2 regions of the Pseudomonas sp. PvP027 genome follow, and region 2 is predicted to be linked to the other one. Evidence: predicted binding sites of a transcription regulator. Region 2 holds the regulator's gene; the other holds the start of a gene.

Region 1 (7,927 bases), 1.9 Mb from region 2:
TTGATTTCGTCGACACCGTCATCGCCGGAATACTCTTTCTGCATGATGTCGGTCATCAGCGCCTTGACGTCGGTCTCGTCAAAGATCGAGAAGCCCGGCTTGTAGCCCAGCCGCGTGTGCTCCTTGCGGATGATGTTCAGACCCAGGTTGTGGAAGGTCGAAACCGTCAGGCCGCGTCCTTCGCCGCCTCTGAGCAGCGTGCCGACCCGCTCTTTCATCTCGCGCGCGGCCTTGTTGGTAAAGGTCATGGCGACGATGTACTGGGCACGGATACCGCAGTTCTGGATCAGATGCGCGATTTTGCGGGTGATCACGCTGGTCTTGCCGGAACCGGCACCGGCGAGCACCAAAAGAGGGCCGCCGACGTAGTTCACGGCTTCCTGCTGCCGGGGATTGAGTCGGGACATGGCGGTATGAAGAGTCGTCTGCAAAAAAGGTCGGGCATTTTAACAGGCCCACGGTTTTGTGCAGTGCTCATCGTCGTCAGACAGTGACTGCTATCTAATTCTTCTGTTTTTGTTACATTTGCGCCGCGACGCGCGATACGTGTATTTGTCGCGCTCCTGCGAGAGTGCGGCCACCGGTTTTTCCTTTGCACTTAGGAAGTTAGATTGCCTACACCTGTCGAACCCTTGCGATTGCTGCTACTGGCGCACGAGCCCTTCTGGCAGGCGCTGCTTAGCGGCTGCCTCACCGCGCCGGGAAGCAACGTAATACTTCTGCATGGCGCGAACTGGGACGTTTTCAGTGCGCGATACGCTAACGAGCGCAATACCGTGCTGCTGACCACGCCTGATCTGCAGCCCAGGACCGGGGCCTGCCTGTTGCCAACGGTAGTGCTGCTCGAGACCGAACCACTGGTCGGACCGACCGGTGTCAGTGACTGGCTGGTGCGCGATGCCTTGACCGGTGACACGCTTCGGCGCTGCCTGCGCTATGTCCACGAGCGCAGTCGCCTGGAAGACAGCCTGCGACGCCTGGTCGGCCAGGACCCGTTGACCGGCATCGCTAACCGCCAGGGATTTCAGGCGCTGCTGTCGGCTCGTCTGAGCGAAGGCGGCAGCCTGGCGCTGGGGCATCTGGATCTGGACAACTTTCGCCGCGCCAACGATTCACTGGGTCATCAGGCCGGTGACCGACTGATCCTGCAAGTCGTGGCGCGCTTGAAAAACCAGCTTGATGCCGGTGATCAGATCGCCCGCCTGGGGGGCGACGAATTCGCCCTGCTGATCGACACCCGAACAGCCCCCGAACGCGCCCTGCAAATGGCCGAACGTATCACCGACGTGCTGTCCGAACCCTATTGGGTCGATGGCGAAAGCCTGTTGCTGGGTTGCAGCCTGGGCATTGCGCATTCACAAGCCCAGCCCGAAGCCGACCCGCTGATGTGGCATGCACATATCGCCATGCGTCAGGCCAAGAGCATGCAGGGCTGTACTTACCACCTGTTCGACGAGCGTATCAACCGCAACGCCCGCAGCCTCGCCGATCTGGAAGGTGAACTGCGACGCGCCTTGCGCCGCGATGAGCTGGAACTGCATTACCAGCCGCGTCTGTGCCTGGACAGCGGGCGTATCGTCGGCCTGGAAGCGCTGGTGCGCTGGCGCCATCAGGAACGCGGGCTGCTGCCGCCCAGCGAATTCGTGCCACTGGCCGAGCAAAGCGGCCTGATCGTGCCGCTCGGCTACTGGGTCATCTTCCGCGCTCTGCGTGACATGCAGGCCCTGCGAGAACAAGGCTTTGCCCCGCTGCACATGGCGATCAACCTGTCGTTCCGGCAGTTTCAGGACAGCCAGTTGCTGCCGACCTTGAATCGCCTGATCGCGGAACACGATGTCGACGCGCGCTGGCTGGAGTTCGAGCTGACCGAAACCGCGGTCATGCGACGCAGCGAGCAGGTCAGGCAGACCATGGATGCATTGCGGCAACTGGGCGTGCGCTTTTCGCTGGATGACTTCGGCACCGGCTACTCGTCGTTCATGCACCTCAACAGCCTGCCCATCGCGCTGCTCAAGATCGACATGGGCTTTGTCGCGCAGATGGAGCTACGCGAAGAGAACCGCAAGCTGGTCAACGCCATGATCACTCTGGCGCACAACCTGAACCTGGAAGTGGTCGCCGAGGGTGTGGAAACCGCCGGGCAACTGGAGTTGCTGCGCAGTTTCGGCTGCAATCAGGTGCAAGGCTATCTGATCAGCAGGCCGCTGCCGGTGGAAGAACTGGTGACCTATCTACGCTCGGAAACTGCGCACGCAGACACCTCCAGATCCGGGTGACGGTGCGCCGGATCAGCCCGGCACCGCCACCCCGGCTGCGTCCTGGCGCAACAGACGAGCAGTCTTCCATTCAAACGCGTAGGTCAGCGCCACGGCCGAGCAGAACAGGCCCAGTGCCAGCCCCCACCACACGCCTGAAGCGCCGGCATCGGTAGAGAAGCCGAGCAACCACGCGGCAGGCGCAGCGATCAGCCAGTAACAGCCCAGGCCGATCAGGAAGGTGGTGCGTGCATCCTTGAGCCCACGAATGGCGCCCATGGCAATGGTCTGGGTGCCGTCGAAAAACTCGAACAGGGCGGCAATGGCCAGCAGTTTTGTGGCCAGTACGACGATCTCGGCAAACGCCGGGTCGTTGATATCCAGAAACAGACCGATGACCAGATGCGGTGCCAGCCAGAACAGCATCCCGAACATCAGCATCACACAGCCGCCAAAACCGATGCCCAGACGACCGGCCATGCGCACCATCAACAGGTTGCCCGCACCATAATGCTGGCCGATACGCATGGTGACCGCGTAGGACATCCCCACCGGAACCATGAACGCCATGGACACGGTCTGCAGGGCAATCTGGTGCGCCGCCATCTGCGTACTGCCCATCGCCCCCATGCAGAACGCCGCAAAGGTGAACAGCCCGACTTCCACTGCATAGGTGCCGCCAATCGGCAAACCGAGCCGCCACAGCTCGCCCAGGTGACTGCGTGACAGTTTCGAAAGCCCCTTTCTGATCGGATACGCCGCGTAGGCCGGATGCCACCTGATATGCAGAGCCAGCGCGAGGGCCATGCAGTTGGTGACGATCGCGGTGACCAGCCCGATGCCCATCAACCCCAGGTTGGGTAGCCCCAGCCATTGATGGATCAATGCGTAATTGAGCACAAAGTTTGCTGCCGCACCGGCCAGGCTAATAGTCATCACCGGCCCCGCGCGCCCCAGTGCGCTGGTGAAGCCGCGCAATGCCATGAAGCTGAGCAGGCCGGGCAGGGCAAAGGGCAGGGTGATCAGAAATTGAGCAGCCATGTGCACGTTGGCTTCGGCCTGACCGAACTGCAACAGGATGGGTTCGAGGTTCCACAGCAACAACGCGGCAACCAGCGCCATGCCCCAGGCCAGCCACAGACCGGCCTGGGTCAGACGGGTCGCGCCCTCGGTGTCGCCGGCGCCGTGACGAATCGAGACCAGCGTGCCCACTGCAGCCATCACGCCGACGCAAAAGAACGACACGAAGCTGTACGTGGCAGCGCCCAGGCCACCGCCCGCCAGGGCCTCCGGGCCGATCTTGCCCATCATCACGGTGTCGGTGAACACCATCAGCATGTGCGCCATCTGCGACGCAATCAGCGGCCCCGCCAGGCGCAGGATGATCCAGAGTTCTTTGAGGGCGGAATGCTGCATGGTGGCGGTGCTCTACGGCGAAAGGACGATTGAGCGACGTATTCTGGGCAGTTGCCCGACTAAACACAAAACGATAAATCCGATGCTCAGCATGACTAAAACTCATCTGAAGCAAATTGCAGCATTTGCAGTAAAGTAGCCGTCTATCTTCCGCAGGAAGCGCCCCATGCCTCGCAGTCTCCCTCCTCTTTATGCACTAAGGGCTTTTGAAGCGGCTGCGCGGCATACCTCGTTTACCCGCGCGGCCGAGGAACTTTCGATCACCCAGAGTGCAGTAAGCCGTCACATCCGCACGCTGGAAGAGCACTTTGCCTGTCGCTTGTTTCAGCGCAACGGACGCAACTTGCAGCTCACCGAATCGGCACGCGCGTTGTTGCCCGGCGTACGCGATGGCTTCCTGGCACTGGAACGAGCCTGCAGCACCTTGCAGACCGAAGAGGGCATTCTGCGCATGAAAGCCCCGTCGACCCTGACCATGCGCTGGCTGCTCGCGCGGCTCAGTCGCTTCCGTCATCTGCAGGTGGGCAATGAAGTGCAACTGACCAGCGCCTGGATGGAAATCGATGCGGTGGACTTTACCCAGGAGCCGTTTGACTGCGCGATTCTGCTCAGCCAGGGGCATTTCCCGTCTGACTGGGAAGCCACATTACTGTTTCCCGAGATGCTGATTCCGGTCGGTGCGCCCACTTTGTTGCAGGACCCGCCATGGAACGTCGAACGGCTGGCAAAAGCTGAGTTGCTGCATCCCACCCCTGATCGTCGTGACTGGCGCACCTGGCTGAACCGCATGGGTCTGGCCGATCAGGTGTCGCTCAAAGGCGGGCAGGTATTCGACACCCTGGAGTTGGGCATGATTGCCGCAGCACGTGGCTACGGTGTGTCGATGGGCGACCTGCTGATGGTCGCCGAGGACGTAGCGCAGGCCCGTCTGAGCCTGCCGTGGCGAACGGCGGTGTTCAGTGGCGAAAACTATTATCTGGTTTGGCCGCGTACAAGGCCCGGCGCAGAGCGGTTGCGACGCCTCAGCGATTTTCTTCAGGCAGAGGTGGGCGCCATGCAGTTGCCGTTAGTTGAAGTACTCTATTAAAATTTAGTTTAATATTGAACTGCCATCATCTGTAAATGTCACGCTCCACTCTCAAGTAACGACCTTGGTGGCCGAAGCATTGCTTGAAGATTGCTCGTTCAAATAGCGTAAAAACACCAACTAAATCTATCAGCTGAATGGTAAGCCACGGACCCGGCGACTCCAATCATTCGGCACGGAGTCTCTATGTCCAAGCCTCGTACCCGAATTGCTTCGCAACTTGGTATTGCTCTGGCCGTGATCCTGGCGGTGGTTATCAGCGGTAGTACCCTGTTCGCGTTGAGGTCTCTGGACGCGTCCAACCTGGTCATTCGTGAAGAGCACATGTCGAGTGAAGCCAGGCTCCTCGCTGACCAGCTCAACACGTTCCACAGCACGCTGCGCGACAGCACTCAGCGCCTGAGTGGCCTGTTCGAAAAACGCTTCGCCGAGGGCCTGAGCCTGCAAGCCGACAAGCCGGTCACGGTGGCGGGCACGTCCACGCCAGGCCTGTTCCTGCGTGATGCCGCGCTGAACAACGACTTCACCGAAGTCGATGAATTCCGCTCGATGACCGCCGGCGTCGCGACCATTTTCGTGCGCAGCGGCGACGACTTCATCCGTATCAGCACCTCCCTGAGCAAGCAGGATGGCACGCGCGCCATCGGCACCGTGCTGGACCGCAAGGGCGCAGCCTACGAGCGCCTGATGGCCGGTCAGAGCTATGTCGGCAAAGCGGTGTTGTTCGATCGTTATTACATGACCCAGTACAGCCCGGTCCGCGACAGCAGCGGCAAGATCATTGCGGCGCTGTTCGTAGGGTTCGATTACACCGATGCGCAGAAGACCCAGTTCGATAACCTCAAGAGCTTCCGTATCGGCTCTACCGGTTCGCTGGCACTGCTCGACGACAAGGGCACCTGGCTGGTTCCACCGGCAGGCGTCAAATCCCTCGACGGTGCCGCCAAGTCAGTTGCAGAGCTCGCCAGCAAACCGGGCAAGGCGCAGTTCTGGAATGACGGTGATGACAACTATTACAGCGTCGGCCAGCCGTTCGCTGGTGGCCCCTGGACCGTCATCGCCAGCATGCCGCGCAAGGAAATCAGCGAAGTGACCTGGCACGTCGGCACGCAACTGGCGATCGGCAGTCTGCTGGCCATGATTATCGCGGTGATCAGCGCCATCTGGCTGCTGCGCAGCAAGCTGCGTCCGCTGTCCGAACTGGTACGCCAGGCCGATGCACTGGGTGCGGGCGACCTCAGCGTACGCCTGAATGTGACCAGCAATGACGAGATCGGGCAGTTGTCGGGCAGCTTCAACAAGATGAGCGAAGCACTGTCATCGATGGTGGCGCATATTCGTACTGCAGCGCAGGAAGTCAGCAGTCGTGCCAACGCATTGTCCGGCCTGTCGGGTGGCGCGTTCGAGGGCATGGAGCAGCAATCCGGCGAGATCACCAGCATGGCCGGTGCCGTCGAAGAGTTCAGCGCCACGTCGATGAACATCGCTGACAACATGGGCAATACCGAACGTCTGGCCCAGGAAAATGCCCAGCAGACGCGCATCGGTCGTACTTCGATGGAAGAGGCGTCTTCGTCGCTGCAACAGATCGCCACTTCGCTGAGCAGCACCGCGAAAGTCATCGACACGCTGGGTCAGCGCTCCCAGGAAATCGGCAGCATCGTCGGGGTGATTACCTCGATTGCCGACCAGACCAACCTGCTCGCGCTCAACGCTGCCATCGAGGCCGCGCGTGCCGGTGAACAAGGTCGCGGCTTTGCCGTGGTGGCTGACGAAGTCCGCAGCCTGGCCTCGCGCACCCGTGAAGCCACGGACGAGATTTCCGGCATGATCGCCAGCATCCAGCAGGAAACCGGCAACGCCATCACCACCATGCAGCAGGGCAATACGCTGATGCAGGAAGGCTTGTCGCTGAACGCCAAAGTGGCCTCCGCGCTGGCCCAGATCGACGAGCAAAGCCGCTCGGCCGGTCACCAGTTCGCCGCCATCACCACCGCAACCCAGGAGCAAAGCAGCACCGCGACCATGCTCAGCAGCAACCTGCAAAGCATCGCCATGGCCAACAGCGAACAGCGCCAGGTCATGTCCAACCTCGCCATCACCGCCCAGGAGCTGAATGGTCTGGCGACAGAACTGCGTCACGAGGTTGACCGGTTCCGTTGATGGCTGATTGAGGGCTCACGACTATCGTGCCGTAGCAGCTCTGCTTCGGGGAACGATAAGAGCGCTCAAGAACACCATCGTACCCATGCTCTGCGTGGGTATGCCATTCCGGACGCTCTGCGTCCGATCCTGAGTGTGTGGCGCCGCGCAGGGTTGTGACGCGGAGCGTCACGCAAGGCATTCCCACGCTGGAGCGTGAGGAACGATAAGTGCTCTCAACGACACCATCCTACCCATGCTCCGCGTGGGTATGCCGTTCGTGACGCTCTGCGTCCTATCCTGAACAGACGGCGCGGCGCAGAGTTGTGACGCGGAGCGTCACGAAATGCATTCCCACGCTGGAGCGTGAGGAACGATAAGTGCTCTCAACGACACCATCCTACCCATGCTCCGCGTGGGTATGCCGTTCCAGACGCTCTGCGTCCTATCCTGAACAGGCGGCGCGACTCAGACCTGTGACGCAGAGCGTCACGAAATGCATTCCCACGCTGGAGCGTGAGGAACGATAAGTGCTCTCAAGGACACTCATCGTACCCATGCTCCGCGTGGGTATGCCGTTCCGAACGCTCTGCGTTCGATCCTGAGTGTGTGGCGCGGCGCAGAGTTGTGACGCGGTGCGTCACGCAAGGCATTCCCACGCTGGAGCGTGAGGAACGATAAGTGCTCTCAAGGACACTCATCGTACCCATGCTCCGCGTGGGTATGCCGTTCTGGACGCTCTGCGTCCTATCCTGAACAGACGGCGCGACTCAGACCTGTGACGCGGAGCGTCACGAAATGCATTCCCACGCTGGAGCGTGAGGAACGATAAGTGCTCTCAACGACACCATCCTACCCATGCTCCGCGTGGGTATGCCGTTCCAGACGCTCTGCGTCCTATCCTGAACAGGCGGCGCGACTCAGACCTGTGACGCAGAGCGTCACGAAATGCATTCCCACGCTGGAGCGTGAGGAACGATAAGTGCTCTCAAGGACACTCATCGTACCCATGCTCCGCGTGGGTATG
Region 2 (7,927 bases):
GATCGGCAGTCACCACATCCAGGTTGGAAACGGCCTTGGACATGGCTTCATCGCCGCTGTTGAGACCCAACCGCACCAGGCGGTTACGTACCAGCACCAGCTCGCCGACCATGTTCATGATCTCGTCCAATCGGGCGGTATCGACACGAACCGTGGTTTCGGCTTCTGTCGCCACCGGCTTTTCACCGCTGGGTACAGGAGCGCGCGCCGGGGCTGGAGCCGCAGCGGGTTTGGCCGGTTCGGCTTTCGCAGCAGGCGCCGGAGCAGGCTTGGCAACAGGTGGTGCCGGTGCAGCCGCTGCGGCCGCCGGAGCAGGCGCCTTGGCAACAATCGCCTCAGGCTCGAACTTGCCCTTGCCGTGCAACTCGTCGAGCAGGTTTTCGAATTCGTGATCGGTGATTTCGTCCGATGCAGCAGCACCAGGTGCCTTGGCAGCAACGGCTACAGCTGCAGCAGCGACAGGCGCAGCTACTGCGGCATCAAACGAGCCTTTGCCGTGCAGTTGATCGAGCAACGCTTCGAATTCGTCGTCAGTGATCTCGTCACCGGCAGGCTCTGCACTGCCCTGCGCTACAGGTGCGGGGGCCGGAGCGGTTGCAGCGTCGGCCGCAAACTTGCCCTTGCCATGCAACTGATCAAGCAGGGATTCAAATTCCTGGTCGGTGATTTCATCACCGGCCGGCGCGGCCGCTGGTGCCGACGCTGGTGCTGGCGCGGCAGACACCGGACTTGAGCCGTGCAGCGAGTCGAGCAGTTGCTCGAACTCATCATCGGTAATCTCGTCGCCGGCCGCTGGCACTGCAACCGCAGCAGCCTGGACTTCAACCACCGGCTCGGGCTCTGGCTCGGGAGCCGCGACCTCGTCGGCGGATTGTGGCTCGGCCAGACGCGCCAGCGCGGCCAGCAGTTCTGGCGTCGCCGGAGTCACGTCAGTCCGTTCACGTACTTGACCGAACATGCTGTTGACGGTGTCCAGTGCTTCAAGGACCACGTCCATCAGTTCGGAATCAACGCGACGCTCACCCTTGCGCAGGATGTCGAACACGTTTTCGGCGATGTGGCAGCACTCCACCAGCTCATGGAGCTGGAGGAAGCCGGCGCCCCCTTTTACAGTGTGAAAACCGCGAAAAATTGCATTGAGCAGATCAGCATCATCCGGTCGGCTTTCCAGCTCGACCAATTGCTCTGACAACTGCTCCAGAATTTCGCCGGCCTCTACCAGAAAATCCTGAAGGATTTCTTCATCGGCGCCGAAGCTCATGGGGTGCTCCCTAAAATTAACCGTCAACAGACCTTAGAAGCCGAGGCTCGATAGCAGATCGTCTACATCATCCTGTCCGGATACGACGTCTTCACGTTTATCGGCATGAATCTGCGGACCTTCACCCTGAGCGAGATGTTTTTTAGGATCTTTTTCAGCGAGGATGGATTCTTCGTCATGTTCGATGCCTGCGAAGCGATCGACATGGCTGGCCATGAGCACCAGTTTGAGCAGATTGCTCTCGACCTCGGTGACCAGTTGTGTCACGCGCTTGATGACCTGACCGGTAAGGTCCTGGTAATCCTGGGCGAGCAGAATGTCGTTGAGATGTGCGGAAACCTGATGGGTCTCCTTTTCGGTACGCGTCAAAAAACCATCGACCCGCTTGGCCAGCTCGCGGAACTCTTCGGCACCGATTTCGCGGCGCATGAAACGTCCCCAGTCGTCGCTCAACGCCTTGGCGTCGGAACTCAGGCCGTTCATGACCGGCGTGCTTTCCTCCACCAGGTCCATGGTGCGGTTGGCCGCATTCTCGGTCAGCCTCACCACATACGACAGGCGTTCGGTAGCATCCGTGATCTGCGACACCTCCTCGGCCTGAGGCATGTGCGGATCAATGTGAAAGTTCACGATTGCACTGTGCAGCTCACGAGTCAGCTTGCCCACTTCCTGATAAAGGCCGCGGTCGCGTGTCTGGTTGAGTTCGTGGATCAGTTGCACAGCGTCGCCGAAACGACCTTTTTCAAGGCTGGTGACAAGTTCCTGCGCGTGTCTCTTTAAGGTCGACTCAAAGTCGGCCATCGAATCATTGTTATCCATAGCGCCCTCGCGGCTTGCATCAGCTATTGACGCGTTCAAAGATCTTGTCGATCTTGTCTTTCAGGGCTTGGGCGGTGAATGGCTTGACTACATAACCGTTCACCCCGGCCTGGGCAGCTTCAATGATCTGCTCACGCTTGGCTTCGGCAGTGACCATCAGCACGGGAAGGCTCTTGAGGCGTTCGTCCTTGCGGACTTCGCGCAGCAGATCGATACCGGACATGCCAGGCATGTTCCAGTCCGTCACCAGAAAGTCAAAGGCACCGCTCTGCAGCATCGGCAATGCGGTCAGACCATCATCCGCTTCCGATGTGTTGGTAAACCCCAGATCACGCAAAAGGTTCTTGATGATCCGCCGCATCGTTGAGAAGTCATCAACGATGAGGATTTTCATGTTCTTGTCCAATTCGACCTCCAAGCAGTCTTTAACGCGTTCAGCACCTGAACACGCTGTTCACTCAATACTGGCACAGCACACCCCCGGCTGTACGAAACGACGACGGGCTTGGCACAACAACAGGCAAGGACCTGAGAAACAAGCCCATCAAGGCAATGCCTGACAGGCTTCCGACGGGTCCATCCTGTTACCACGTAACGCTCTGCACAGCCGGCTTGCAGTCAACGCGCGGCCATAGACCGCACGTTGCCTGTCAACGCGCTCGCCACTCCCCCAAACGCCCTCGCAAACGAGCTGCGCACTGGCTGTGTAACTGACTGACCCGAGATTCGCTGACCCCAAGAACCTCTCCGATTTCCTTGAGGTTCAGCTCTTCGTCGTAGTACAGCGCCAACACCAGACGCTCGCGCTCTGGCAGATTGGCAATTGCATCGGCCAACGCAGCCTGGAAGCGCTCGTCTTCCAGGTCGCGCGACGGCTCAAGCGAACCGCTTGCGCCATCCTCGTGCAGCCCTTCATGATCGCCGTCCTGCAGCAGGTCGTCGAAACTGAAGAGGCGGCTGCCCAAGGTGTCATTCAAAATCCCGTAGTAATCATCGAGACTCAACTGGAGTTCGGCCGCAACCTCGTGATCTTTAGCGTCACGGCCGGTTTTAGCTTCAATTGCCCGAATTGCGTCACTGACCATGCGCGTATTGCGGTGTACCGAGCGTGGCGCCCAGTCACCCTTGCGCACTTCATCGAGCATCGCACCACGGATGCGAATACCGGCATAGGTCTCGAAACTCGCGCCCTTGGTGGAATCATACTTGGTGGAGACTTCAAGCAGGCCGATCATACCGGCCTGGATCAGATCCTCGACCTGTACGCTGGCCGGCAGGCGCGCCAGCAGATGATAAGCGATACGCTTGACCAAAGGCGCATAGCGCTCGATCAACTCGTATTGCGAATTACGGGACGCCTTGCTGTACATCTGGTAGCCGCTCGCAGTCATTGCACAGGCCCTGCACTGGTCTGGTGAACGAGTCGCTCAACGAAGAACTCGAGATGACCCCGCGGGTTGGCTGGCAACGGCCAGGTATCAACCTTCTGGGCAATGGCCTTGAAGGCCAGTGCACATTTGGAACGCGGGAATGCTTCGTAAACGGCGCGCTGTTTCTGTACCGCCTTGCGTACGCATTCGTCGTACGGCACGGCACCTACATACTGAAGCGCAACATCGAGAAAACGATCCGTCACTTTGGTCAGCTTGGCGAACAGGTTGCGCCCTTCCTGCGGGCTCTGTGCCATGTTGGCCAGCACCCGGAAGCGGTTCATGCCGTAGTCGCGATTGAGCAGTTTGATCAGGGCGTAGGCATCGGTGATCGACGTGGGCTCGTCGCACACTACCAGCAGCACTTCCTGAGCGGCGCGCACGAAGCTGACCACCGACTCGCCGATACCGGCGGCCGTATCGATCACCAGCACATCGAGGTTGTCGCCAATCTCGCTGAACGCCTGGATCAGGCCGGCATGCTGGGCGGGCGAAAGATGCACCATGCTCTGGGTGCCGGAAGCAGCGGGTACGATTCGAACCCCGCCCGGCCCCTGCAGCAGCACGTCGCGCAACTCACAACGCCCCTCGATGACATCGGCAAGTGTGCGTTTGGGCGTCAGCCCAAGCAGCACGTCGACATTGGCCAGACCCAGATCGGCGTCCAGCAGCATGACGCGACGGCCAAGCTCGGCGAGGGCCAGTGAAAGGTTCACTGACACGTTAGTCTTACCGACGCCACCTTTGCCACCGGTCACAGCGATAACCTGTACGGGATGCATGCTGCCCATGTTATTTCTTTACCTTGTCTTGCGTAGACCGAAACCACATCGAGGGCTGCACATGCGCAAATGAACACTGCATGGCAGACCGTTGACGCAGGGACATTCCAATAATATCCATCACTTAACCCACTCTCTTGCCAGGGGTGTGATAGAGGTCAGCAAACATATCAGCCATTGCTTCTTCGCTAGGCTCGTCCTGCATCTGCACACTCACAGCGCGGCTTACCAACTGATGACGACGCGGAGTATGCAGGTCATCAGGAATGCGTGGTCCGTCCGTGAGGTAGGCCACAGGTAGTTCGTGACTGATCGCCAGGCTCAGGACTTCACCAAGGCTGGCAGTTTCATCAAGCTTGGTCAGAATGCATCCGGCCAGGCCACAACGCTTGTAACTGTGATACGCGGCCGTCAGCACCTGCTTCTGGCTGGTGGTTGCCAGTACCAGATAGTTGCGCGACTTGATGCCGCGACCGGCGAGGCTTTCCAGCTGCATGCGCAGCGCAGGATCACTGGCCTGCAGCCCGGCGGTATCAATCAGCACCACGCGCTTGCGCAGCAGCGGTTCCAGCGCCTGAACCAGAGACTGGCCGGGATCGACATGGGTGACCGGAACGTTGAGGATGCGCCCAAGGGTCTTGAGCTGCTCCTGCGCGCCGATACGGAAACTGTCCATGCTGACCAGTGCGATATTCTGCGGACCGTACTTCAACACGTAACGTGCTGCCAGTTTGGCCAGGGTGGTGGTCTTGCCCATGCCGGCAGGACCGACCATCGCAATCACACCGCCCTCTTCCAGCGGCTCGACTTCCGGTACGGCGATCATGCGTGCCAGGTGCGCCAGCAGCATGCGCCAGGCCTGACGAGGCTCGTCAATCTCCGGAATCATCGACAACAAGTCGCGTGACAGCGGGCCGGACAGGCCGACACGCTGCAGACGACGCCACAGGTTGGCCTGCTGCGGACGAGTGCCCTGCAACTGGTTCCACGCCAGCGAGCCGAGCTGGACTTCCAGCAGCTCACGCAGGCCATTCAATTCGGAGCGCATCGAGTCATAGGCGCGCTGGCCAACGGCAGGCTCGGCGGCCTGCGGCGGTGCGTAAGCAAATGGACGCGGCGGCTCTTCGAGTGTCGGTTCGATGTGCGTATCGGCAGGGTTGACCGGCTTGCCGGAAAACAGCTGCAGGTTGATCGATGCGTCGCTGTCGCTGCGATTGTTCAATTCGGCCTGGGCGGAGACGATGCGCGACTGGGTCTTGCGCAGCTCGTCTTCCAGTTCCATGTTCGGCACACGCGGTGCCAGGGCGGACAGCTTGTAATCCAGAGCAGCAGTCAGCTCTACGCCACCAGCAATGCGCCGGTTACCGATGATGGCCGCTTCCGCGCCCAGCTCATCACGAACCAGCTTCATGGCTTGACGCATATCGGCGGCGAAAAATCGCTTAACTTGCATGACTCACTACCTCAGCCGTTCGGCCCGACAGTCGCTACGATGGTTACTTGCTTGTTGTCCGGAATTTCCTGATACGCCAGAACATGCATGTTCGGTACAGCCAATCGTCCAAATCGTGACAGCATGGCCCGGACAGGCCCTGCTACCAGAAGAATTACCGGCATCCCTTGCATCTCCTGACGCTGGGCGGCCTCAATCAACGAACGCTGGAGCTTCTCAGCCATGCTTGGCTCAAGAAGAACGCCTTCTTCCTGACCCTGACCAGCCTTCTGCAAACTATTGAGCAATATCTGTTCCAACCTTGGCTCCAGAGTGATAACAGGCAGCTCCGGCTCAACGCCTACAATGCTTTGGACGATTGCGCGGCTCAGACCCACTCGCACTGCGGCCACCAAAGCGGCGGTATCTTGACTCTTCCCGACGTTGTTGGCGATAGCCTCTGCAATGCTGCGAATATCCCGCACAGGTACGTGCTCAGCCAGCAGCGCCTGCAGCACGTTGAGCAGAGAGGACAGCGACAGCACGCCAGGCACCAGCTCTTCAGCCAGCTTGGGCGAGCTTTTGGCCAGCAATTGCATCAATTGCTGGACTTCCTCATGACCAATCAGCTCATGCGAATGCTTGTAGAGAATCTGGTTCAAGTGGGTTGCCACTACGGTACTGGCATCGACCACGGTGTAACCCAGCGACTGCGCCTGACTGCGCTGGCTGATTTCGATCCACACGGCTTCCAGACCAAACGCCGGGTCTCTGGCGGTGATGCCGTTCAGGGTACCGAAGACCTGACCGGGGTTGATCGCCAGTTCGCGATCCGGGTAGATCTCGGCCTCGGCCAGAATCACGCCCATCAGCGTCAGGCGGTAGGCGCTGGGTGCCAGATCGAGGTTGTCGCGAATGTGCACAGTGGGCATCAGGAAGCCGAGTTCTTGCGAGAGCTTCTTGCGCACACCCTTGATACGCGCCAGCAACTGACCACCCTGATTGCGATCCACCAGCGGAATCAGGCGATAACCCACTTCCAGGCCGATGATATCGATGGGCGTCACGTCATCCCAACCCAACTCCTTGGAGTCCTGAGCGCGGGTCGGCGAAGGCAGCAGGTCCTGTTGACGCTGCACTTCGGCCAGCGCCTGGACTTTCACCTGGTTTTCTTTCTTCCAGAGAAGATACGCGCCGCCTGCAGCCACCAGGCCGAGGCTGATGAAGGAGAAGTGCGGCATGCCCGGCACCAGTCCCATCACGATCATGATCGCGGCCGAAACCGCCAGTGCCTTCGGCGAGGCGAACATCTGACGATTGATCAGTTTGCCCATCTCTTCCGAACCGGAAGCACGGGTCACCATGATCGCTGCGGCGGTGGACAACAGCAGTGATGGCAATTGCGCCACCAAACCGTCACCAATGGTCAGCAGGGTGTAAACGCGGCCTGCATCGGCGAAGGTCATGTTGTGTTGCAGGATACCGACCAGCATGCCGCCAATCAGGTTGATGAACAGAATCAGCAGACCGGCAATCGCATCGCCGCGCACGAATTTACTGGCACCGTCCATGGAACCGTAGAACTCGGCTTCCTGGGCGACTTCGGCACGGCGGCGCTTGGCTTCCGGCTGATCGATGAGGCCGGCGTTGAGGTCGGCGTCGATCGCCATCTGTTTGCCGGGCATTGCGTCGAGGGTGAAGCGCGCGCTCACCTCGGAAATACGGCCGGCACCCTTGGTGATTACCACGAAGTTGATGATCATCAGAATCGCGAACACCACGATACCGACGACGTAGTTACCACCGATCACCACTTCACCGAAGGCCTGAATCACTTTGCCTGCAGCGGCGTGGCCGTCCTGACCGTGAAGCATGACCACCCGAGTGGAAGCGACGTTAAGCGCCAGACGCAGCAACGTGGCTACCAGGAGAATGGTCGGAAATACCGAGAAGTCCAGCGGCCGCAGGGCGTACACGCACACCAGCAGCACGACGATGGACAGTGCGATGTTGAACGTGAAGAACACGTCCAGCAGGAACGGTGGCATAGGCAACATCATCATTGCCATCATGACCAGCAACAACAACGGAACGCCCAACTGACCACGGCCGAGGCCGGTGATATTGCTGCGTGCGCTACTGAGTAATTGAGAGCGATCCACTGATTCGTTACCTGCGCACTAGATCAAAACATTGACGCCGA

The links. Region 2 encodes FliA, which starts transcription of late flagellar genes. Its sites were predicted from a motif close to CTAAAGTTTNNNNNNNNNNNGCCGNTAA; they were not measured.
Region 1: the regulator FliA is predicted to act here: its motif matches at 4,809-4,836, upstream of JOE33_RS13725 (methyl-accepting chemotaxis protein).

Annotation. Positions count from the first base shown of each region.
Region 1 covers NZ_JAFIBK010000001.1:3,233,433-3,241,359, forward strand. The annotation lists gene rep (DNA helicase Rep) at 1-407, opposite strand, end outside; gene JOE33_RS13710 (bifunctional diguanylate cyclase/phosphodiesterase) at 612-2,276, shown strand; gene JOE33_RS13715 (NorM family multidrug efflux MATE transporter) at 2,289-3,671, opposite strand; gene JOE33_RS13720 (LysR substrate-binding domain-containing protein) at 3,838-4,758, shown strand; gene JOE33_RS13725 (methyl-accepting chemotaxis protein) at 4,945-6,921, shown strand.
Region 2 covers NZ_JAFIBK010000001.1:5,162,460-5,170,386, reverse strand. The annotation lists gene JOE33_RS22520 (chemotaxis protein CheA) at 1-1,261, opposite strand, end outside; gene JOE33_RS22515 (protein phosphatase CheZ) at 1,295-2,080, opposite strand; gene JOE33_RS22510 (chemotaxis response regulator CheY) at 2,100-2,474, opposite strand; gene fliA (RNA polymerase sigma factor FliA) at 2,731-3,471, opposite strand; gene fleN (flagellar synthesis regulator FleN) at 3,468-4,301, opposite strand; gene flhF (flagellar biosynthesis protein FlhF) at 4,417-5,745, opposite strand; gene flhA (flagellar biosynthesis protein FlhA) at 5,757-7,886, opposite strand.